DNA from 3 places in the Paenibacillus sp. FSL H7-0756 genome. Region 2 is predicted to be linked to each of the others. Evidence: predicted binding sites of a transcription regulator. Region 2 holds the regulator's gene; each other region holds the start of a gene.
The links. The regulator LexA, encoded in region 2, represses DNA repair genes until DNA is damaged. The targets are predictions, from matches to a motif close to CGAACATATGTTCG.

Region 1 (8,070 bases), on a different contig from region 2:
ATTGCGGGGAAGCTGCATGAGCTGAAGGTGGAGTACTATGAGAACCAGGGGGATGCGCGGGCGGTACTGATGTGGGAGAGCCCCAGCCAGGCCAAAGGCGTAATTCCGGCAGGAGCCCTCTACCTTCCATAACAGAGTGTAACGAAGCGTCAGATATGCTCGCGGTAGCTGATGTTGTTGGCGATTTTCTCATCACGGACGGCTTGGCGCAGGATATCCTTAACAGACTGAACCTTACGGATTCTATAGAAGGGGAGCTGTGGAGATGAAGCATCATCCGATAAAATGATCAGCGTCCCGATGCCCAGCATACGCTGCATAACCGACTGGGTGACGGAGAAATCATTGACCCGCAGCAGCTCGATTTCTTCGACATCCTTGCCGATCAGCCCGCTCTTCACCATAATCCGCTGGGACGTAATCGTATATTTGGTGGTATTCAGCCCGATCAGCCCCTTGAGACGGTCGGAGATGCCGGCAGGCTTGCCCTGCCATAATTCTTGTTCGGGACCGGAGCTATGGCCAGACGCCGGACGGCGTGCTGTTGCCGGAGAACCGGCCTCTTCTGTGCTTGCCCCGCATTCCCCGCAGAATTTGGCGCCTTGCTTGTATTCCGCACCACATGTTGTGCAATAAGCCATGATAGATCTTCCTCTCCTTGAACGGATAAATTCATTATAGTATAACAGGAATTGCCAGTCATCAAATGGTTATTGATCGCCATTTCTCCCTATGAATACGCTTAACTTCTGACATATGTTTCATTACGCCGACTTTTACATTAATTTCATTTGCACTTAACAAAAAACGATATTATTCTGTTAAGTGGAGGGATATTAACTATGAGACAAGCTTTACTTACAGGACTGCTAATGGCCGTCATGATCCTCAGTGCCTGCGGCAATAACAGCACCGAACCGGCTTCCCCGGAAGCGGTGCAGGAGACGGTACAGAACTTTTACAATGAAATGTCGAAATTCGACGAAATGGGCAAATCCTCGCTAGAGAACTTCAACACCACATTCACCTCTTATTCCACCGGACAAGCGACAGACAAAGAATTCCAGAAGGCTGTAGACAGCTTCCAGGATACCGCCTCCGAGCTTGCAGATCATGTGAACGATATCAAGATTGCGGGCGGCTTGCCGGATACGATCGAGAAGCTGCTTAGAGATTCGGTGATTGCTTTCAAGAGTGCCTATCAGATTAAGGAGAAGGCTTCCAAGAGCGCAGTATCGCCCGATGTGACCGCCGAGGAATTCAATGAGATGAATCAGCAGGCGGACGTAGCCATGCTCTATGGCATCTCCAAGCTGAATGAAGCCAGAGAAGCCGCCGGACTAATTGAGACGGAGCAACCCGTACCAGGAACTGTGTCAGATGCAGGCACAGATGCCAAGCAGGAACCGGGTACCGGAAGCGCAGGGACTTCGTCAGTGAAATAAGCAGAGACAAGACTTGTTATGCACAAAGGGGTTCAAAGGAAGACGCTGTACAGCATGACTGTGGGCGTCTTTTTGCTATGGGGGTATACCTAAATATTTCTGCTTGCCTAACCTGCTGAAGCGCAGATATAATACAAACATATGTTCTGTGCGAAGAAGAGGAGGAACGGCGAATGAGCAAGAAGCTTGAAGGAAACCGTCAACGTGAGTACAGCGGGAGGGTGCTTCCGGAGCAGATCGGGCGAATAGGGAGAGAGCAGCGGGAGACCTGGCATAGCCTGAGGCCGGTGCTGGATGAGGAGAAGCTGGAGGAGATTGAGCATACGCTGGCCTTATCGCTGCGTAGTCATGTACGGGTAACGCTGGTGCTGTATGGTCCTCTGGAGCAGGTGAAGCTGAGCGGATTCGTGACCTCCATCCACACCCACTCGCGTGAATTCAAGCTGCAGTGGGCGGAGGAATGGAAGTGGCTGCTGGTAGATGACATTGTGGAGGCTTATATTGTCTGACAGATTTTACTTGCTGCGGTGTCCGTCCGTCTTCTCATAGGCAATCAGCGTGACCTCCGGATTTCCGGTCATCCGGGCAATCTCCGATTCCGCCTGGCGGATCACTTCGACCACATCCTCCTGATCGCTAAGCGGGGCAATTCTGTAGCTGTCGCTGTGTATCTCCATGTTCATCCCCCTTTTCGTTTGAATGACCTGACTTACGGTCTATCTTCTTATTCTGGCCTGTAGATGCACAGTTCATCCGGAGAGATAGGACGCTGCACAGCTTATTTTGTGAAAAAAACGGTCATTGGTGCAAGCAACCTGGCCTAAGCGGGCATTTATTATACCAGGGGGTGAGTAGATGCTTACTTTGGAGCAGGTCAAGCAGAAGTCGGCCGCAAGGCTTACGAAGCTGCATCCGGCCGTACTGGCCGGGGCGAACGAGCTGATAAGACGCAGTTATAACCGGGGGGTGCCAATCCTCATTACGCAGGGCATGCGCACGATAGCGCAGCAGAATGAGCTATATGCTCAAGGGAGAACCAAGAAGGGCGACATAGTAACCAATGCCCGGGGAGGCGACAGCTACCATAATTACGGACTGGCAATAGACTTTGCGCTGCTCCTGCCGGATGGCAGGAATGTGTCCTGGGATATGAATCGTGACGGGGATGGCGATAAGGTGGCAGACTGGCAAGAGGTGGCGCAGGAGGGGAAGAAGCTGGGATTCGAATGGGGCGGGGACTGGACCTCCTTCAAGGATTACGCTCATCTGCAGATGAGCTTCGGCCTTAGCATTCAGGACCTGAAGGCAGGCAGACGGCCTACTGCCCAGCAGAGTGCAGCCGCACTAAGCCGTATAACCGGAGGTGAGCCAGAGGTGAACAAGGATATCCCGGTAAATATTACGCTCAACGGTAAGAAGCTGACGACCGGCGTCATGGACGAGGCGGTAACCTATGCGCCTGTACGAGCGATTGCGGAAGCACTTGGAGCCAAGGTCACGTATAATGCGTCCAGCAAGACCGTGAACATTGTGAAGGAATAACTTCTCTGCATAGATGCTGTCCCGGATGGGGAAATTATCAGCGATTAACCACATCCATGAAGGGGGCACAACATTTTGAACAAGCTGATCACAAGTCTTGCCTGCGGTACGGTCCTGTCCATGAGTCTGCTCGGAGCAAGTGACATCTCCGCAGCACCTGGCGGTATGATGACAACCACTCCAGGCGTTATGAGCACCTCCGCTCCGGGCATGAACAGCACAACAACAGACGGCCGGATGGGCAACATGAACATGCGCAATATGGATGACCGGATGATGGACAGCCGGGGCAATACCATGATGAACGAGACCAGAGATTCCATGCATAAGACCGAATCCATCATGAAGGACAAAATCCGTACCGGCGACAACAGCTCCGTCTCCCCGCTGTCCAACGACAATACAACGGGCCGCTACCGGGCACAGAGCACCACCACCACAGCCACCAACAACGGCAACCGCTCCAACTGGGGCTGGCTCGGTCTGGTCGGCCTCCTCGGCCTTGCAGGCATGCGCAGCAGAACCGGCGAGCGCGACCGCCACTAGCCGGAGCAGGGCACCGCAGTTCTGCGAGTAAGGAACAGCAGCGCCAAGCAGTAAAGCCCGTGTCAGTCTCGGCTGAGCGGGCTATTTGCTGCTTATGCAGAAGAAAATTTGGAAAAAGGAATTGCGTATCCCCCGGATACATGATATTATATTTCTTGTCGCGTATAACGCGCACACAACATGCCGGGGTGGCGGAACAGGCAGACGCACAGGACTTAAAATCCTGCGGTGGGTGACCACCGTACGGGTTCGACCCCCGTCCTCGGCACTAATATTAATAGAGAAAGGCGCATTCAACTGAATGCGCCTTTTCTATACTTATAGGTTAGAAACTGCTTGCAGGATAGAAGCAGTGTAAAGCATACAGCACAGAAACAGGGAAATGTACGCTTAAGATAGAATTAAGCAGTAGAGGAACTCCGCAGCTCATTGGAGAGATAGAGCGCATCCTTGAAGCCTTGCAGGTAGATGGAGCGTTCTGTAATGGCTTGAATGGAGAGTTGTGTATCTTCATACTGGAAAGCAGCATCCTGCTGGTCCTCGGGTAGGGCGTTCCTAAGCTGGTGGAAGTAATGAACACTCTCTTGCAGCAGCATGTTATACGCAGCATCCGTAACCAGCAGTTCCCGGTACATCCCTTCCAGCCGGATACGAATTAAGGGATCGGTTAAAGCTTCTAAAGATTTATACACACCAGAGACCTCCCTGTCGTTAACCTTATAAGGTTATTATATAACCCCGCGGGTGATATTGTAAAGTTAAAATTTCACTCTATAAGGATAATGGAAGGTGGAGCATCTCTAATACATACATACTAACTGGAGGGGAGTTAAGCCTCATGTTGAGAAGCAACTTAAGAATCCTAATGGCCAAACACCGGATCGACGACATCACCGGGCTGATGGAGAAATCAGGCCTGAGCCGGAATTCGATTAACAAACTGTATCGGGAGACCGACTTGGAGACTGTTAAGCTGGAGACGCTGGTCAGGTTATGCGATACGTTCCAGTGTAAGCTGTCGGAGTTGGTTGAGTATGTGCCGGGGGAGTAGGGAGTTAATTGAGGGAGTAAAAGGGTGCCTTGGGGTGCTCTTTTTTTGTTTGCTTTTTTGTAAGTCAAAATGATTGAGCCTAATTCCATATGCAGGAAATATAATAATTGGAAAGAATATTTTAAATAATACTTACACTGTTTAAATGATGGTTTAGGAGAGTGAACATGAAAAGTAATAGTGGAAAAGGGGTTTCGCTATTTGGTGTGCTAGCGGTAATACTCCTGGGCATTTATTTTGGTACCAACGGCATGAAGTCACCTGAAACAGAAGTGAAGAACACTAGTGAAGGCATTCCGTTGTTCACTCCAAGTACACTACAAAATGAAATGGAATACAATTTCAGCGAAACGTCTTGGTATCCTCTGATTAACTACTATTTAATATCGGATGAAGATAGGACAATTAAAATCATCCTTAACCAGGCCCAAAAGCAAGTTACTAAAGAAACAGCTCGAACCATTTCAGGCGCTGTAGCGAGCCTAACCTATAACGAAGGGCGTACAAACTACATAGTCTATAAAGTGGTAGATAATAATAATAAAGTCGTATATACATTTGACCGTTTGAAACAAAACGCTGAAAAAATGGCAGCTAAGCTGAAAGAAATATACAAGCAGGCGGACGGCGCAATTCTGAAAATAAAACCACGTGATAACAGTTGGAGTCAGATTGACGTTACGGTTTCAGATTCATGGTATAACTCTCAAGATTTTCAGAAAGAACGGTTTGTTGAATCATACGGAAATTTAATTTCGCAAGTAGTATTAGATTACAAGTACGTAATAACAGGTGATGATAGAGTGTTTGTTTATTTCATAGATGAATTTGGAACAAGGTTGGCTTCACCGAAGCTTTTTGAAGGTTGGAAGGTAAAGGAATAGTAAGTCAAAGTAATAGGCTAGTAAGCCTTTTGTTGTATTAAGAATCATAGTTATTATCAAATTAAAATTTTAAATAATGAATTATATGCTAATTTTAGGGTTTTATGGAGGGGGTTTGAGAATTCTTGTCGAATTATAAATTTAGGCGTATTTGGAATGAGATTTTTGTATCAATAGAAAGGAGATATTAATATATGTACATATCTAACTTAGATGTTACAGGTTATAAAAATTCAAAGAGTAAGTCGGTTATTAAATTACAAAAAGGGCTCAATATTCTAGTTGGTGAAAACGGCTCAGGAAAGACCACAATCATAAATGCTCTACGGCTCATCTTACGAGAAAATGAGTTCTCATATTTGAATATTGATGAGGATGATTTTTATGTTTCATTAGAAAAAGACTTCTCAGCTTCAGAAATTAGAATTGACCTAAAAATCGAATCCCTCAATTCGGACGAACAAGTTACTTTTCTATCATGGTGTGATGCTGATTTTAACGCACAACTACATTTTGAAGTTAGCGCCAATCCGAACAGAAAAGGATACTATAAAAAAGAAATATGGGGTGGCGCTTCAAAATCAAGCATTTTTGAAGAGGAGACATTTGATTGTATTGACTGCATATACTTACCTCCACTTCGAGATGCTGAGGAAAAGCTAGTTAATGGAAAAAGATCAAGGTTGGCACAATTATTAAAAAAACAATATGGTGATAATAAAGATGAACTTGTAAGGAGTGTCAAAGGTTTTAATGAGCAAATAACAAGTAATGCCGATAAGAATTATAATGAGATTGAAATGGCTAAGAAGAACATTAATACCAAATTAGAAGAATCATTAGGTCAAAGACTTGGACAGAGCATTAACTTGCAGTTTGCTGAAACAACCTTTAATAAAATTGTAGAGAGCATAAAAATGGTTTTCTTTCCGGGAATCAAGGAAAACAATCCCGAAAAATTTAGGGATATTTCAATCAACAGTTTGGGATATAATAACTTGTTATACATAGCCACTGTTTTTGCGGAACTTGAGCTACTAAAAGACAATAATATGATGACAGTATTACTTATAGAGGAGCCTGAAGCGCATCTTCATCCACAACTTCAAGTTAAATTCATTAAATATTTGGAAGAGCTTACTCGAAAAATTGAAAATTTACAAGTTGTAATTACAACACATTCTCCGGTCCTAGCTTCTTCCGTTGATACTGACAATTTGATTCATGTTGCTTATAAAGAGAATAGAATCATAGCAACTGCATTAAAGGAGATAAATCTAGGAGAAAGTAAAAGTTATATTAATAGATGGCTAGACGTGACGAAATCGGCTTTACTATTTTCCAAGGGAGTCATTCTTGTAGAGGGAATAAGTGAAGCGATGCTTCTACCTACGTTCGCTAAAATAGTATTAGCAGAGCATAATAAAAAAGCTCTAGATGGTGGTATCAATAATATGTTACCTAATTCCTTGGAAGAGGCTGGAGTATCAGTAGTGAATATTAATGGTATTAACTTTAAGCATTTTATGAGACTTTTTTCAAATTTCAAAGAAGCTACAAGCCAATCGCATATACCAATATATTGTGCTGGAATCACTGATAATGATCCGCCAAAGATTAAGGTAATTGTATATGATAAAAATGGAGTAATGAAGAGTGATAAAAATGGTGATCCGGTAACTATGGCAGAGGATGTTTATCCCCTTCCAAGTGACTCACCTATAGGAGCAAATATCGCTTTACAATTAGTAGATGAAATTAATATGGGTAAGTGGGGCCGATTATACCACTCTCCTTTAAAAACATTTGAGTATGACTTAGCAATTGAAAAAAACACGCGTCAATTGGCTAATGTTCTCCACGATGTATGGTCAAAAGATGGATCTGTTAAAGCATATTGCAAAACTATTATTGCAAGGAATAACCAGTATTCTGATGACGAAGAGTTATTAAGAAATGATGCTGAATTTATTTTTACGCATATTGATGCTGATGAGGTTGGCAAAGGAGTTTTTGCACAGAAACTAGCTGATTCTTTAGAAGAGCAAATAAGAAGTTGTATGGACAAGACTGATGGCTCCACGTCAAATCTTATTGAAGTTTATTCCGAAATTAGTAGCCTCATTAGAATTCCTGGGTATATAAAAAAAGCTATTAATTGGGCAATCGGGGGTACTGAAATTGATGAATAGGCTAGAAATGGAGCAAGAAATTATAAGTATTTTGTGCAAAAATAATAAGGAAACAGACAGTTTTACATCAATAATTCAAAATAAGGTAAGAGAAAAGACGGAACAACAGTTACAATATGTCCTTTCTCCTATTAATAAAAATGTATTCTTAGAAGCCTGTGCAGGAAGCGGAAAAACTGAAGTTGTTGGAATGAAAACTGCCTATGAAATATGTAAATGGAATATGAGAAATAAAGGAATTGCTGTACTTACGTTTACCAATGAAGCTACAGATACTATTAAGGAGCGGGTTGTAAAATTCTCGGGTTCAAGCTCAATGTTTCCTCATTTTATTGGTACATTATCAGCTTTCATACATGGTTTTATTTCGCAAAATTTTGGCTACAAATTTTTTAAACATAAAAACCAGA
Region 2 (8,070 bases):
AAGCCTTCCTTTCCACCCTGCATTATTTGTATTTCTATTGATTTCATTCCTATTACGGCGCTACCACAAGATTCTTGCTTGGCATGGAATGCTGTGTCCGGGCAGTCACATGTGAAGTGACGCTGAATTCGCCCGCCTCTTCAAAGGTATGTTCCCCGACATAAGCCCCTTCTCCGGCACTTTCACCCTTGATTTCAACCTTCTTGGTCTTATCTGTGGACTCATTTACCTCAAACATAACTTCTCTAGCATCATCTACCGGTTCACCGTCCTGTGTCACCACAGCCTTGAAGCTAACTGCCGTCCCTGCGGTTACTTCCTCCGGAGTCCAGCTCAGCTCCACTTTAATCGGTGACATGGAGGAATTGGCCGCTGCCTGCATCTGCATCTGCATCTCATCTTCCTTATTCCCCGAGCATCCGGCTAGTGTCATCCCCATCACAATACATATAAGTCCCCTGCGCATTCTTGGCTTCATCATCTGAAGTCCTCCCGGTTCATAGGTAGATTCTTCTTCATTCATGAAACATATCAAGCATGAAACATATCAAATCTATATTACAATGAAAGTCAGATCTCTGCTCTCCTTATTATACACATTTTATTCAATTTGCCTTAAAAAAGCTGCATGATTCACTCATGAACATGAGAATAGTCATATCTTTGATTCAAAGTGTTTGTATTGGGATTGCCGTGACTCCAAAGAATGTTTGGCCCTCCGGCCGCTGTTGTTCCCAGATTTCTTGAATTAAACCGCTGCTAGCGGTTGAAATCCGGTAACAAAGGCGGACGCTAACGCTCCTACAGTTCCAAAATTCTCCTCCGCCACTTTTCCCTTTACAGTATATTTTCAAGTTCAAACAATATAGCAGATACATAAAAAAGCCAATACCCACTAAATAGGATACTGGCTTCATAGAATTCAATTATAGGGAGTCTACCAGCGGCAGTAGCTCGGAGAGATGGCTGATCTGGTAATCCGGCGTAATCTCCGGGTCCGAAGCTTTCGCATTCCGGTTGATCCAGACTGTGGTCAGTCCGGCAGACAATCCGCCAAGAATATCTGTCGTAAGCTTATCGCCCACCATGATCCCTTGCTCTGGAGCAATATCCAGCAGTCCGAGCGCATGCTCGAAGATTCCCTTGTCCGGCTTGCCTTTGCCGAAGCTTCCCGAAATCACAACATGGTCAAAATACGGAGTAAGCTCCGGCACACCGTCCAGCTTCTCCTGCTGAAGTGCCGGACAACCGTTCGTCAGCAGCAGCAGCTTGACCTTACCGCGCAACTCGTTCAGCACCTGAAGCGTCTCTTCATAGATATAAGGACGGCTGCGGCGCTCAGCGGCGAACTTGTCAGCCAACTGTGCAGCCAGCGCTTCATCCTCTACCCCGAGTGCGGCGAGGCCGCGGCGCCAGGATTCCTTACGGTAGACAGGGGCAAGCTGTTCCAGTTGACGGAACTCCGGCTGTTCACCGGCAGTGAAATTCGCCCATAGCGCTTCAAATGGGTTAATACCGATTAGCTTGGTGAACGGATATGTCTCATAGGATTCATAGAGGGCACGGGCTTCTCTGCGTACAGCAGCTTCCAGCTCCTGCGGATCAACGGAATCTCCAGCCGCCTCACAAGCATAGCGGAAGGCTTCTTCCACGCTGCGGTCATCCCACAGCAGAGTATCGTCAAGGTCAAATAGTACGGCGGTAATCGGCATTAGTTCTCCCACTCCCTATATGCTGGTCTGTCTTCCTATTCGTGCACTAGTTCAATATTGTTGTTCTTGGCGAACTGCTCCAGACGTTCCCCCATCGCAGCGGTGTCATAACGGTTAATCAGCTTGGAGAAAATCCACTGCTTGCGCTTACCCTTATACTTAATGGTAACTACACTGCGCGATAAAGTGATCTTCTCAATATCCGCCGCAGCCAGGAAACGTTCGCGGTTGTATTTAATAGTAGAGATACGCGCACGCTCAACCTTAAGGAACGGACGGCGGAAGAACAGCAGCGCAGCGAGCAGGAAGTACAGCACTACACCCAGCCAGTTGGCCAGAATACCGCTTCCTTTAGCTTCGTCAATCGAGCCGACCACCCAGAACATGATGCCAAGCAGCATCAGTACTACGGGGAATACAATATTGCGGCCTTTGAAAATATCGATGCTTTTCGCGGCAGTCTTAGTGCTGGAAGTGTAAATAGAGTCCTTCCCCTGCTTCTTTCTTTGCTGGTTAATTTGCTTCGTGTTGCGTTGAACCATTCTTTCCCAAGAACGGGCCATGTAAGTTCCCCCTAGTCATCCTGTATTATCTATGAAAAGGCAACAGGCTAATGCTTAAGTCCATTATTGCCCTCTTCATGCTCCGGATTGTCCACAATTTCGATAGTATCAAGCTGGGCCCGAAAGTTAGTGCGGATATTCCCCAGGTAAATCTCGCGGAGCTTGGCACGTTCAGCCAGTTCCTCTTCATTCAGGCCGCCGTTCTTAGCTTTGCGTGCCAATTCATTGATGCGTGCGACCAATTCGTCAATATTCAATACGTTTCCCTCCCTCTAAATTCATTTTAACTTTGCCATGAGAAAAAGAGCTTGTCAAGGTCTACCCCCTGAAAGCTCTCCGAGTCGATCATTAGTCTGACACAATCCTTCAATATAAAGGTAAAGTCAGAATATCTCCGGCCTTAATGACGCTGTTCTCCAAATGATTCGTCTTCATTATTCCTTCTATATATACGGCTGTCCTCATGTCCTCAGGCTTGTTACTTAACGCAATGCTCCATAAGGTATCTCCGCGTTCGACTACGATCCGCTTATCCGGCTTCAGTGAAGAGACCGAACCGGCAAAAACATTCCCCACTACAGTGAATCCAGAAATGACAAGCATCAGCACCAGGACCATCTTCATCAGGCTGACCTGACGGAATAGTGATGATAGCGCAGCGAGACTATGAAGAATCTTGTCCTTGACCTTGGTTACATTACTATGAGCAATTGGATTACCGGGAGCGGACACCTTGATATCGTCATTATTGTAGATGCTGTTGTATGTACTATACTTTAACATGATCATCATCCTCCAAACACATGTTCTTGCTTTCGAAAATAATATAACACGAACATGTGTTTCGAACAAGAGTTTTTTCGGAACATTTGTTCTCTTTATTTCCGTTCTCGTTTTTTCCTCATTTTAGAACTTATGTTTGTACGAACGGAAGTTCTATGTTATAATTTTCCCAAACATAGTATATGGGGTTGATACCGATGTCAAAGATTTCTAGTCGTCAGCTGGCGATCCTGGAATTTATACGTAATGAAGTCCGCAGCAAGGGTTATCCTCCGTCTGTCCGCGAGATTGGCGAGGCTGTCGGCCTGGCCTCCAGTTCTACTGTGCATGGGCACTTGGACCGGCTTGAGAAGAAGGGCCTGATCCGCCGTGACCCTACGAAACCGCGTGCGATTGAATTGCTCGGCCAGGAAGATTCAGAGAATGTGCATCAATTCGTCCAGACCGTTACCCGCATCCCGGTAGTGGGTAAGGTTACAGCTGGTGTTCCTATTACTGCAACAGAGAATATTGAAGATTACTTCCCGTTGCCTGCTCATTATGTAGGCGATAACAAGGTATTTATGCTTTCTGTCCTTGGTGACAGTATGGTGGATGCCGGAATTATGAATGGGGATTATGTCATCGTACGCCAGCAGCAGACTGCCGACAACGGCGATATTGTTGTAGCGATGACCGAAGAAGATGAAGCAACGGTCAAGACCTTCTACAAGGAACGGGATCATATCAGGCTGCAGCCGGAGAATCCGGCGTACGAGCCTCTCCGCCTTAACCGCGTTACGATTTTGGGCCGGGTCATCGGATTATTCCGCGATATCCACTAATCTACTCCCCGCTTAAGAACAGGCTGCTCCGCACCATGCGAAGCAGCCTGTTTTCTGTTCATTTCATTTCGTAAAGTGGCCAAAAAGCAGAGCGCGAACAAATGTTTGTATTCTGCTTTTTGGCCACTTTTTCTGTGAACCGCTGTACCGCTCCGCACATATCCTGATATAAAGGAGTGCTGATCTGTATGCCCAATTATCGAATTATCGTCGATCTGTCACAGCGCATGTTGTACCTGCTGGATAATGACGTTGTCACCAGAGGCTTCCCTGTCGGCATCGGCAAAATGTTAACCGTCTCGCCTGTAGGCGAATACACCATCATTAACAAGCAGCCCAATCCGGGCGGCCCGTTCGGTGCCTTCTGGATGGGACTGTCCAAGCCGCATTACGGCATCCACGGAACCAATGACCCATCCTCCATCGGCCACATGGTCTCTCACGGCTGTATTCGTATGTATAACGCAGATGTACTGACTCTGGCCGCCCTCGTTCCCATAGGTACCCGTGTCACCATCCGGGAATAGGAACGTCACAAAAACCCTTGAGACGCCAGATTGCGCCCCAAGGGTTCCTGTGACTCCTATAAATTAGAGCGGATACAGACTACAGCACACTTCTCAATAGACGGATAGCCACCGTATTCAAACGGATGGCCTCGCGGATTGATTCTCTGGCTGCCAGCAGCTCTCTTCTGGCCCGCGAACCTCTAGGCACTCTGCGCAGATTCTCATTGATTTCTTCCAGTCTCTCCAGCAGGACAGCCCGCTGTGTCAGCAGGACATTAATGGCTCTGCGAATCCGGTTACGTTCTCTTTGGCTCATCTTTACACCTCTTTTACACTTAGATAGTATAAGAGATGCCAAGAATCGCTCCAAAGCTTGTGTGATTCGGCAGTAATGTTAGAGCTGCAAGCAGCGGACAGGTAATCTGCTTACTTTTTGTTCAACCGCACCCGGAATTCAAATTCATCGCGTCTATAAGTCATTCCGGCCAGCACTATGTACTCCGGTGTCCATTTCTGTACAGGTCCGGCATAATCAGCAATCACATGCGGTTTGCCATCAACCAGCTGAACGACGTAGACCTGTACCTGTGCCAGTGCGGCAGCGAATAGATCAGCATCACTGGACAGTACTTTATAAGCCGTATTCAACTTCGTTCCTCCTTGTTCCACAACCATGATAATAGATTTACCCCAACAATCTATTCAATTATACCGGGTTATGGAACAATATGTAAACCATAATTAGAGCTTGATAAAAAGGATTTTGAACAATCCGATATACTTCTTAGTAGCCCCGCCATCCCCGGTAAAAAAATTGGTATTCTTAAGGTCCGGTACACTGAATACTGAGAACAAAATGTAGTTATCCCTCTTGGTCAAAGACTCAATTACAGGCTGGGCCACCAGCTTGCTAATTCCGTCTCCTATTTCCTGATCTAGCGTATTCTCCAGATTCTTTACAGAATATTCACTGAAAGCTTCCTTCCCCGGATTCGTAACAGCCATCACAATCAGAACTAGGATAAGGACCAGTAACGACTTACCGCCAGATCTCCTGCGGACTCTGCGTGCAGGACTTGGCGTATCATAACGCGAATTCATTCTTTTCCCCCTCAGCTACAGAATATACAGCATCTCTTGCAACAGGACTCCCAGCGGATTCAACATCATCCGGTACACGAACAGCATCCCACCTGTAATTCCACTCACGCCGACATCAACGCTGCTCCAATCCCACACCGGCGGAGGCGGCGCATCCAGCCCATATTGCTCCACAAGCCTTTCTTGGGTCTCTGCAGGCACAGCCACTCCTTCAGCTCCTGCCACCTGACCCATCAACGTCAGCACCAGCATCAGCGAAAGCATAATCTTATATGTATTCTTCATCATCCGCTCCCATGTCTGCCACTAGAATTCTCTTCTGGTTAAGTATATAGGAGATGGAATAGTATGTAAAATGATTTGATTTGGAGTTTTAATTCCTTTATATTATGATGTAAGGGCTTTGCTCCGTCTTCATCTTCACTCTCTCCCCCACACTAAAAATCGGGAGAGTTTTTTTATTTAGGAGGTAAATGTATGAACGGAAATAAAGTTATCCTCATTCTTCTGTCCATATCCATACTCGGTATACTCCTTTACTTCGGAATAGCTTATGGATTGCTATGGTATGCCTTCCGTTCCTCGGTTCCTATTGAAGAATAATCTAAGAACATCGGAGGACATTGTGAAGAAATATAACAGATCTGAAAAAGTCATTATTGGAGTGCTGCTTGGCATGACGGCTGTGCTATTTTTGGGAAGCCTGTTTTTTTGGTATGTCTTCAGCACAATATAAAACAACTCCGTCGCGCTCAGGTGGGGACTATTAGCCCCTTATTTATGGTGGCTTGGTTTATTCATGACAAAAAAATAGAAGGCAGGAAAAGCTTCCTGGCCTTCTGTGTTTGTACATATTTCTATGAAGTAATAATATCATTGATATAGTAGATCGTTTTACGAATCAGTGAACCAACCTACTATAACGTTGCTTAGTTCTTGTAATATAAACGGAGGTTATAATGTGGCTAAATTAAAAGACTATTATAACAGTAATAAGTATTTGAATATGAAATTTGTTTATTATGATAATAGACCTGATCAAGGCTGTAGATTTATAGTATCGAATACTGAAGATGGAAACAGCATGACTAGTGAAGTAGGATGGACTAATTTTACATTAAACAAATTTATTGAGATGCTCAATAACTTCCCGATGGATTCTTATGATGGATATTTCTCACATTATGATGAATCGTTTGAATGGAAATGGATACAACAACCTGATAAAGAAGTATTTTTGCTCACGGTTTTTTCCTCAGCCAAAGAATTTTCTTATTACAGCAGCATTAAAGACATTAAAAAATTTGGTGAAGCAGTTCTTAAGGATATTAACCTTGCTCAAAAATTCGATTCAATCTAAAGGTTCATTGCTGCGCTTGGTGATTCTGTCGGAACGATGGACTTCGGCCTTGACCTATACTTCTCTCATTTCACCTCAGACTTTCAAACAGTGGCCCTTTATCCAGTGAAGTAATGCCATTTCCCACAGCCTGGGCAAGCCCACTGACCTGAACCGTCCGCATAATAACCTCATGATTGGCAGATCCAATCCGGTACACTCCTAAGCTTCAATTCCAGTCGCTTAGAGAAATATGAAGCCCACATGAAATCAATCCTCGAATAAACACCCACCAGTATTTGTGGGCATTTTGTGGGCACTATTAATTTTGGCCCCTACTGTTCCCGCCAACCAAACACAAAAAAGCCCCCAGCGCGTATAGCGCCGGGGGCTGCTGTATCCTAGTAAAGCGTCATGTACTGATCTCTTTCCCACTCGTGGACCTGGGTGCGGTAGATATCCCATTCGATTTCCTTCAGCTCGTAGAAGTGGGCCAGGGCGTGTTCGCCGAGGGCTTCTGTGATCACGTGGCTGCGGATCATTTCGTTCAGGGCTTCCTTCAGATCGGCTGGCAGACTTGGGATGCCTTCTTCGATCCGCTCTTCTTCAGACATCACATAGATGTTACGGTCGATAGGAGCTGGAAGATCGAGCTGACGCTTGATTCCATCCAGACCTGCCTTCAGCATAACAGCCAGTGCAAGGTAAGGGTTAGCTGCTGGGTCCGGGTTACGAACCTCAACGCGTGTGCTAAGTCCTCTCGAAGCCGGAATACGGATCATCGGGCTGCGGTTACTTGCTGACCAAGCTACATAACAAGGTGCTTCATAACCAGGCACCAGACGTTTGTAAGAGTTGACAGTCGGGTTAGTGATCGCTGCAAAAGCACGTGCGTGCTTCAGAATCCCTGCCATGTAATAACGGGCAGTCTTGCTAAGGCCCAGCTTATCGCTCTCATCGTAGAACATATTCTCTTTGCCTTTGAACAGGGATTGGTGAGCGTGCATACCAGATCCGTTCATACCAAACAGTGGCTTAGGCATAAAGGTTGCATGCAGGCCGTGATGGCGGGCTACCGTCTTCACGACAAGCTTGAAGGTCTGAATCTGATCCGCTGCCTTGATAGCATCGGCATATTTGAAGTCAATTTCATGCTGGCCGGAAGCCACTTCATGGTGGGAGGCTTCAATTTCAAAGCCCATTTCTTCCAGTGTCAATACGATTTCACGGCGGCAGTTC
Region 3 (8,070 bases), on a different contig from region 2:
ATCTATTGCGACAACCGTCTGACCATGGCCTTCCCGGCAGTCCGCAATTACATTGCGGAGGCCTTCGCAGAGCTGATCAGAACCAGCTACCCGGACGCAGAGGTGATTGCCGGGACAGCAACCGCCGGTATCCCGCATGCGGCCTGGGTGGCCGATAAGCTCGGTCTCCCGATGGCTTACATCCGGGACAAGGCCAAAGGCCACGGCAAGCAGAACCAGATCGAAGGACTGATCGCGCCCGGCCAGAAGGTCGTCGTGATCGAGGACCTGATCTCCACCGGCGGCAGTTCCATCAAGGCCGCACAGGCCGTACAGGAAGCAGGCGGCCTCCCGCTGGCCGTGCTGGCCATCTTCAGCTACGAGCTGGACCGCGCCGTAGAGGCCTTCGCCGCTGCTGAGCTTCCGCTCCAGAGCTTGTCCAACTACAGCACGCTGATTAATGTGGCGCTGGCCCAAGGCAAGATCGCAGAGAGCGATGTAGCGCTGCTGCAATCCTGGCGCCAGGACCCTGCCGCCTTCGGCGTGTAGGGCTGTAGAGGACCCTGAGGATGGAAGATGGTGCGTGGAGAATGTTGAGAATACGTAAAGCGTAAACGTAGAGCGTAAACGTAAAGCTTAGAAAATGCGTAGAAGAAGCCTTGTCCTCCTTTACCGGGGGGGCTGGGCTTTTTAGAATTAATATGTTTTGGGGTCCCCGCAAAGTACCTGAGTCATCATCGAAGCTAAAGTCGCACTTTGTGGGGTTATTTTGTGCTAATAATTAGTTTTTGGACAGTCAGGAAAAGAAGTGGAAAAACAGCATCTATTCAATGGCTCAGCACACTTCTGGATGCTCTAGTTGGAAAAAATACACTTGTTGAGACCCGAAATGGACAATAACGCAGATACGGCGTGAACTAGATGACCTAAATCCACTTATTTCTTTTGAAGAGGCGATTTCCGCCCAAGCAAGTGTACAAAATCCAACTGTAATCATCTCAACTGCTTGTTATCTCCACAGCCCCTAATTAGCTGCATACTCCAATATCCATGCGTTACTAACCAATCTCATCATGTCTTGCTCCAGTGAAGAATGTGACCGCTACTCTCATCACATTCGTTCCATTGCCCACCACCTTGTTTTCAACTCATTTGTTATACTCCATATCCCCTGTAATCTGCTCCATGCCTGCGTTATTCTTCAACCAGTAACCTAAGCATACGGGCAGAAATTGCCATCTTCTCCGCCAAGCTATCCTCTAATTTTCTTGCAAAACTGGGCATGATAAATAGCACCGGGACATATATTATTGCGATGAAGGAGAAGAGGGTATCATGAATTGGATCTATTTTGCCAAGTTGTTCAGGACCAGATTTCAAGCGGGCTGCCTTGCCAAAAGACTGGAGCAGGACGGCTGGATCTATGGCTATCATGATCCGAGTTTTGTGGAAATATACCGTTCGCGCAAGGGCCGTTATGGTGTGCGTTTTCTGCCTTAGACAGAAAATCCAAAATCATCCTTGACTTAATGCATGGCTATATTGTATATTATCTATTGTCGCTGTTTAAATAATTATTAACTGACGCGGGGTGGAGCAGCCCGGTAGCTCGTCGGGCTCATAACCCGAAGGCCGCAGGTTCAAATCCTGCCCCCGCAATTACCTTATTACACCGGACAGCACTCGTATAATACGGATATCCTAGTCCGGGCCCTTAGCTCAGTTGGTTAGAGCGGTCGGCTCATAACCGATTGGTCACAGGTTCGAGTCCTGTAGGGCCCACTTCACTTAACCCCCTTGCCTAGCAAGGGGGTTTTACTTTGTTCAGGGTAGTTTCCCAACCTTGCTAACAGATTTGCAAACGAAGTACATTTATCCATATAATAGAACTGTTTGGCTTCGAATCATCTATTTGGTTAATTATTACTCAAATTATTAAGCACGATATGGTACCCTCCTGAAACTATTAATCTGAGAGTCGTAAGAACGACTGATGCACATATAGACATTGAGTAGTGCAAAGACTGTTTATAGAGGCGTTAAGAATTGCACGGTTTTGTTCCAGAAGGAAGGGTCGGAAGGAAGATACTTCTAGATGTCGAAATGTGATGTCGAAGGGAGGTGAGTGTAATGGATGATTGGGGGGAGAAAATAAAAAAAGCATTTGATGTTCATGTTGAGAAAAGAGTAAATATAACTACTGCTTTGAACTCACTTATGGTTGAACTAAGAGATCGACAAGGACTAAAACCTAATGTAGAACTTATAAATGAATATCCTTTGGTTTGGAGGATATTGATTCAAGGCCGCTGTGTTGATATTAGCGAAGAGGAAATTGATGATATCCGGGATTCATTGCCTAGTTTCAATGGTTCAGGTGAGAAATTACCCTTACTTGATGGAATTAAGAAATTGTTAGTTGAAAAATTTAATTAAGCGCCTTAGGATGATTTTTTGTGTTTTTAGAGGGCCTATTATATATGTTCTCAAACACTTTCAAACAATAAACTCGTCTGGCATTAAGCCAGGCGGGTTTATTTTATAGCTTTTGCAAATGCTCAATAACTATGTTCATGAACTTCTTAAAATTTTTTTAAAGCTTGTTACTTCCATTCTCTTGTTCTTTAGCTTTCTCACTGAAATGTATGCTAATAATAGCAATTACCAATAAAATTACACCTACTACATTAGAGAATGCAGGCTCATTGTTTGAAATTGATCGTATTAACAACCGAATATTAATAGCAAGAGCCCCGAACCAACATATGTAAACAAACCATTTAGTACTGTTCTTCATTATTTCACCTTTCATATACATTATTTTATAATTATACAATATAGAATCAGCATGTTTCGCTTTCAAGCTGATCTTTAGGTTTCCATTATCCCAATTAAGGAGGAATTATGAACCAGAGAAAAATCGTTAATTTAACAGTGATTATTCTGATCATATGTATTTTTTATTATTTTTTCGTAAGCGGAGGTACTGCTGCGGTTGGAAGAATAGAAAAGCTTTTTTTGAAGGAAAAGGAGTCGTATTTTATGGCTTACAAATATAATTTGCTGCGTAAACCTTACCTTGTGAAAATTAAAGAAGATGAAATATAATCTGTGTATGACTTGATCAAGGGGTGAAACAATGAAGTTACTGGACGGTCTCTAGCTTCCCTGAAGGAGGTTAGAGCTGAGTTGACTAGAAGCGTTAAGAAAACACCCGTAAGTAAAGATCAGGCAAATCCCTGGACGAAATGACAGGCAAGCAAGGCTGTGCGAAGATACTCCCGAGGTATTCCTTATGGTAAATTCTATCGAAAAATTTATTGTTCGTGGGATATAAGCGATTGGAGATTTTACAAACCTTATTTGCAAGCGGTCAAGGAATGGGAGACCAATGGTAGAAGTTGGCACAGACCCGTTAGCCTTCAGAAATTAACTTTAAACTGGAATAAGGATTTTAAAAGAAAATAAGAAAAGGGGTTGCCGATAGGGAAGCGTCGGCGGCTCCTTTTCTTATGTACGTTCTGCCTTAAAGAAGAGCTAGTTTTAATTTCTATCTACTAAAATAGTATATGCAGTTATGTTTCCGAATTCATCATATGAAAATATAGTTGAGGCTCCATATTGAACAGCTTGAACCCATCCATCTTCATACAATACAATAGCCCCATCATTAAAAATTAGTTCAAGTGATCCGGGGAGATACTTCCAATATCCTGAATTCATGTGAACAATAATTTGTTCAAAACTAGCCTTGGCACTCACATCTTGTGGAGTAACCTTGTTTAGAGTAGATACTGCGGGAAGATCAGGAGTCTGGATGGATGCAGTTGCTGCAAAAGAGGTGGAGCCTAAAGCGAAACAAGCTGTAACGGTTAAAAGGCCAACCAAAAGTTTCTTTTTCATACTTCAAACCTCCAAAATGAGTATTTTGTGTGTTACATAAGTAATAATAGATTAAATGGATTTATATGTATATAAGTAATAAGTATGGTTTTTAATGATATTTTTTGTCATATATTGGAGGTTAATGTCGTTTGTTGATTTTTAATTGGATTTGAATAATATGTCCTAGGACTTTGTAAGGATTATTATTAAAATGCAATTATATATAAGTTTTTACTAATGAAAAACGGGCCATTTTGTGGCCCGCGTGTTCGACTAAATTTCAATATTTGATTTTTAATGCTTATTAGGGAATTAACCAAACATAGAAGGCAAAAAGAACAAGAAAAAGAGAATAAGAACGATCACGCTGGTGATTCTGCTCATCATAAGATAAGCCTCGCTGGGCCCGGAGTCGCCTTTGACCATCCAGCCGTAACGCATATGCCAGCCCATGGCCGGGAAGAAGATATTCAATACTGCAATCAATACGAAGAGAACAGCGAAAATAACAACCATTTTTACCAGCTCCTTTCTCCATTTACGAAAGCCCATTGCATGAAGTTGCATATTTCTGGATGCAGCTTCAAATTAACAACGCAGAATTCTTCCAGCCCCACGTGACACTTATGTCACATCAACCCCCATATTGTTAGCTCATTCGATGGGGAATTCTATCTGCGCCTCTTATACTGGAAATATATTGATTTACTTCCGAAAGGGGCTATTCACCAGTGACTGAAGCTATCAAAGCAATACTATTAGGGATTATTGAGGGGTTGACTGAATTCTTGCCGGTCTCGTCTACCGGGCACCTTATCCTGGCAGGGGATCTGCTGAAGTTCGAGGGGGAGGCTGCGGTTACCTTCAAAATCGTAATCCAGCTGGGTGCGGTAATGGCCGTATTGCTGCTGTATTGGAAAAAGTATGTGAACATCGGGATGAATATGCTGAAGTTGGATTTCTCCAAGAGCAAGGGACTGAATGCCATCCACATGATCCTGGCTATGGTTCCGGCACTGGTGGTGTATCTGCTCTTCAAAGATACGATCAAGAGCCAGTTATTCGGCCCTAAGCCGGTCCTGATTGGTCTGATTGCCGGTGGCCTGTTGATGATCTTCGCTGCACGCAGCAGGAGAACCGTTACGTCAGAGACGGTGGACGGTCTTAACTATACGCAAGCCTTTGGCATCGGGCTGTTCCAGTGCTTAGCGCTATGGCCCGGGTTCTCCAGATCCGGCTCGACGATCTCAGGGGGCCTCCTGCTGGGAACCAGCCAGAAAGCCGCTGCGGACTTCACCTTCCTGATCTCAGTACCGGTAATGTTCGGAGCCAGCCTTCTGGACCTCTATGACAGCCGGGATCTGCTGAATTCAGATTCACTGACCCTGATGCTGATCGGGTTCGTGACGTCCTTCCTCGTAGCCATGATTGCAGTGGTCACGTTCATCAAGCTGATCAAGCGGCTCCGCCTGGAGTGGTTCGCGCTGTACCGCTTCGTGCTAGCAGGACTGTTCTATGTAATTGTCATCCTGTAATGGGCCTCTGGTGTGATCCGCTCAGGAGGCTCAGCACTCAGCCGTATTCCTTAGGCTCCTGCAGCAGGATGGAGAAGGTCTGGGTCTCGTGGTCCACTTCAATCGTCTCGATACCCACAAAATCCGGAATTTCAGGATGAACGGCATCCACGCTGTATTCAGGGTGAGTCAGCAATAATTGAATGACTTTCAAGGCTTCCACGTTGATCTTGATCCCCTTTACAGTAGAATCTCGTGTTCTGATTTATAGTCTGTATTATCCCCGCAGCGCTTAGCGAATATGTCTGTGGATGATATTTCTGTCTTCGTTACGTTCCATAACAGCCATTAATTGACCCTGGAAAATCCGTCTCTGGATCTGGTCGATCCGCTGGAGCGCGAGGGGGATTGGCACCTGGAATGCTACAGCCAGCTCGGCAACGGCATCCTCACGAAGTTCGGGCAGCGTCTTCTCGGAGATCATGGTATAGGGCATGGAGGCATACAGGATGAACCGGTCGGATTCATCTCTCTGCGCCTGAGTGAACTCTCCGGGCATAAGTGTAGACTTACCGGCATGCCGCAGCAGATGACACAGCTCATGGAGGAATTCCAGCCGCTGCAGCTCGGGAGGGAGCCGGTTGTCGATGAACATGCTGTACATTCCGGCTGTAGCCTCAATCGCCTTACTGCGGACATCCAGATAGTGCACCCAGATATTAAGCCGCTTCGCTATGTAATCAATGGAGATGTCGGACGGCTTGCGGACACCAATACGCTGGTATAGATCCTCTGTCCATTTCTCCAATGCGGTCATCTGATAATAGCCTTGCATAATCAATCACCCCATATATAAGATCGTATGTTCGTATTATTGGCCAAAAGAAAAGCCCGTAAGGGCTAAGCAGCAGTTCAGCGCGCACTCTTCACCGGCTGAAATATGGAACTGGTGTTCCTGTGTATGTAAGCATAAAGGAATTACGCCCGAATATCAAGTGTTTTTCCCAAGGTGGGGTGCGTGGCCTGACTCAGCATCTGAATCATATCCTGGGCACCGCTCTGCGCCTGCTCCTTGGCAAGGCTCATCACCTGCAGCCCTGCGGCCTGCTGTAAGGATGACTGGCTCATCACTACGGATAATGCAGCAATATCCATCCGGCATTCCTCCTCCATATGTTGTGAAGCTATTGCTTCATACTCTATATCGACCACTGGACGCCTGTCCGTTAGGTGAATGGTATTTCTTTGCCAATTGGCCCATGCAAGGGAGCGGAATTCCACATATTCTGTGCTGTATTCAATATTCAAGAGGAGGAATTAATCATGGGAGCAGAGTATGGTTGCGGTTGTGGAAATAACGTAGGTGGAGTGAATCAGGGACCTCCAATCGTTCCGGTAGTAAGCCCTTGGACTTCGACAGGTGCAATTCTGGTTCTGTTCATCCTGCTGGTTATCATCACAAAAGCCTGCTTGTTCTAGAACAGCCTATAGCCAGTGTAGCCCTGTCCGGCCTGTGCCGGATAGGGCTATTTCTTTTTCCTGTTATTTTTACGGACTGTTGGCCCGATCTGGCGTTTGATTCTGCCTGTAGCTGCATCCGTTTCAATGATATAGAGCTCCTTAATTGTTCCTGCAAGCGCGAACCATTCCTGTAAGGCTTCAGCTTCGGACATAGGGCCGTACAGCCGTTTGCCCCGATAACAGATATAGAACACATGCGGCTCTCCATCAAAGTTATATTATCCCATTTCATTCTACGCTTTATCGCAGTGAAATTGAATAACATCCCCCACAATGCCGGCTTACTTGAAAATAAACTCTACGCGCGTACCGTCTGCGAACGTCTCCAGCTGATTGCCGACCCAGCTTCCCGCTCCGCGGTTATCACTGGGGGTTATGTACTCAATATGGGCCCCGGCTCCGCCTTCCTCACACATGGCCATCGGCCATTCGTCCCGGTCATAGCCTTTCTTCGTGGGAACTCCCTTCAGCGACGCCTTGCGGTTCTCCTCCGCATCCTTGCGGTTGATCGTGCAGATGGCTGATTCTCCCTTACGGATGGCCTTCTGGATGTGCCTCGCGGTCTCCGGGTAGCGGTCTGCCGGGAACTTCAGCTTCACGACCTCCGAAGAATGACCGGAAGGTGTCTGCGGCAGCCATTGCCCGTTTTCTTCCAGCAGGTAGGCGGACAGACTGAGCAGGGCGATAATGATGAGACTGATGATGGATTTTTTGGCTTTCATATCTGCTCCCTTGGATGTGGGTATGGGTATAATGCCTGTGCCCTGAATAGTATAGCGTAAGAATAACCGATTGGGACAGCCCGAATTCTGTGCAGCAGCCGTGCTGAAGTTCCATAATTCGTCATAATATGTACAAACACAAGGAAAAGGATGGTGGAAAATGTGGAACAGCGCAACCTCAGGGACCTGCTGGATTCGGCCTCGCGGCTGATTGGTGATGTGCAGTGGCAAGCGGCTTTTCGCAAAATACAGATGTCTCCCGCTGACGCGGAGCTGGGGGCGCCCGCACGGAAGCTGCTGGAGACGCTGTACTGGCTGCAGGGCCAGGGAATGATCAGCGGCCAGCATGATTACCTGGAGAGTCCGGATGATATCAACAACAAGCTGAAGAATACGGCGGGTACCTATGCCGGACTGCACGGCTATGAGATGGGGCCAATTAGCGGCCA

Region 1: the regulator LexA is predicted to act here: its motif matches at 1,580-1,593, upstream of NST04_RS12675 (YolD-like family protein).
Region 3: the regulator LexA is predicted to act here: its motif matches at 6,234-6,247, upstream of NST04_RS12635 (ImmA/IrrE family metallo-endopeptidase).

Annotation. Positions count from the first base shown of each region.
Region 1 is NZ_JBBOVT010000001.1:2,861,845-2,869,914, forward strand. Features, by position in the region: gene NST04_RS12660 (glycosyl hydrolase) at 1-132, shown strand, start outside; gene NST04_RS12665 (PH domain-containing protein) at 150-641, opposite strand; gene NST04_RS12670 (hypothetical protein) at 843-1,445, shown strand; gene NST04_RS12675 (YolD-like family protein) at 1,619-1,954, shown strand; gene NST04_RS12680 (hypothetical protein) at 1,961-2,122, opposite strand; gene NST04_RS12685 (M15 family metallopeptidase) at 2,301-2,987, shown strand; gene NST04_RS12690 (WGxxGxxG family protein) at 3,063-3,533, shown strand; tRNA gene NST04_RS12695 (tRNA-Leu) at 3,716-3,801, shown strand; gene NST04_RS12700 (hypothetical protein) at 3,935-4,225, opposite strand; gene NST04_RS12705 (helix-turn-helix domain-containing protein) at 4,372-4,584, shown strand; gene NST04_RS12710 (hypothetical protein) at 4,752-5,468, shown strand; gene NST04_RS12715 (ATP-dependent nuclease) at 5,663-7,660, shown strand; gene NST04_RS12720 (DEAD/DEAH box helicase) at 7,668-8,070, shown strand, end outside.
Region 2 is NZ_JBBOVT010000002.1:343,712-351,781, reverse strand. Features, by position in the region: gene NST04_RS18290 (FixH family protein) at 53-481, opposite strand; gene NST04_RS18285 (HAD family hydrolase) at 927-1,712, opposite strand; gene NST04_RS18280 (hypothetical protein) at 1,748-2,275, opposite strand; gene NST04_RS18275 (DUF896 domain-containing protein) at 2,323-2,532, opposite strand; gene NST04_RS18270 (LysM peptidoglycan-binding domain-containing protein) at 2,642-3,058, opposite strand; gene lexA (transcriptional repressor LexA) at 3,256-3,882, shown strand; gene NST04_RS18260 (L,D-transpeptidase) at 4,071-4,409, shown strand; gene NST04_RS18255 (hypothetical protein) at 4,489-4,707, opposite strand; gene NST04_RS18250 (hypothetical protein) at 4,818-5,039, opposite strand; gene NST04_RS18245 (hypothetical protein) at 5,133-5,492, opposite strand; gene NST04_RS18240 (hypothetical protein) at 5,508-5,756, opposite strand; gene NST04_RS18235 (hypothetical protein) at 6,454-6,852, shown strand; gene glnA (type I glutamate--ammonia ligase) at 7,233-8,070, opposite strand, start outside.
Region 3 is NZ_JBBOVT010000001.1:2,852,718-2,860,787, forward strand. Features, by position in the region: gene pyrE (orotate phosphoribosyltransferase) at 1-528, shown strand, start outside; gene NST04_RS12590 (hypothetical protein) at 1,315-1,479, shown strand; tRNA gene NST04_RS12595 (tRNA-Met) at 1,565-1,638, shown strand; tRNA gene NST04_RS12600 (tRNA-Ile) at 1,688-1,761, shown strand; gene NST04_RS12605 (hypothetical protein) at 2,110-2,415, shown strand; gene NST04_RS12610 (hypothetical protein) at 2,884-3,087, shown strand; gene NST04_RS12615 (hypothetical protein) at 3,523-3,882, opposite strand; gene NST04_RS12620 (DUF6199 family natural product biosynthesis protein) at 4,177-4,431, opposite strand; gene NST04_RS12625 (undecaprenyl-diphosphate phosphatase) at 4,596-5,399, shown strand; gene NST04_RS12630 (hypothetical protein) at 5,437-5,601, opposite strand; gene NST04_RS12635 (ImmA/IrrE family metallo-endopeptidase) at 5,671-6,195, opposite strand; gene NST04_RS12640 (YjfB family protein) at 6,357-6,533, opposite strand; gene NST04_RS12645 (hypothetical protein) at 6,702-6,857, shown strand; gene NST04_RS12650 (hypothetical protein) at 6,905-7,093, opposite strand; gene NST04_RS12655 (NucA/NucB deoxyribonuclease domain-containing protein) at 7,181-7,621, opposite strand; gene NST04_RS12660 (glycosyl hydrolase) at 7,784-8,070, shown strand, end outside.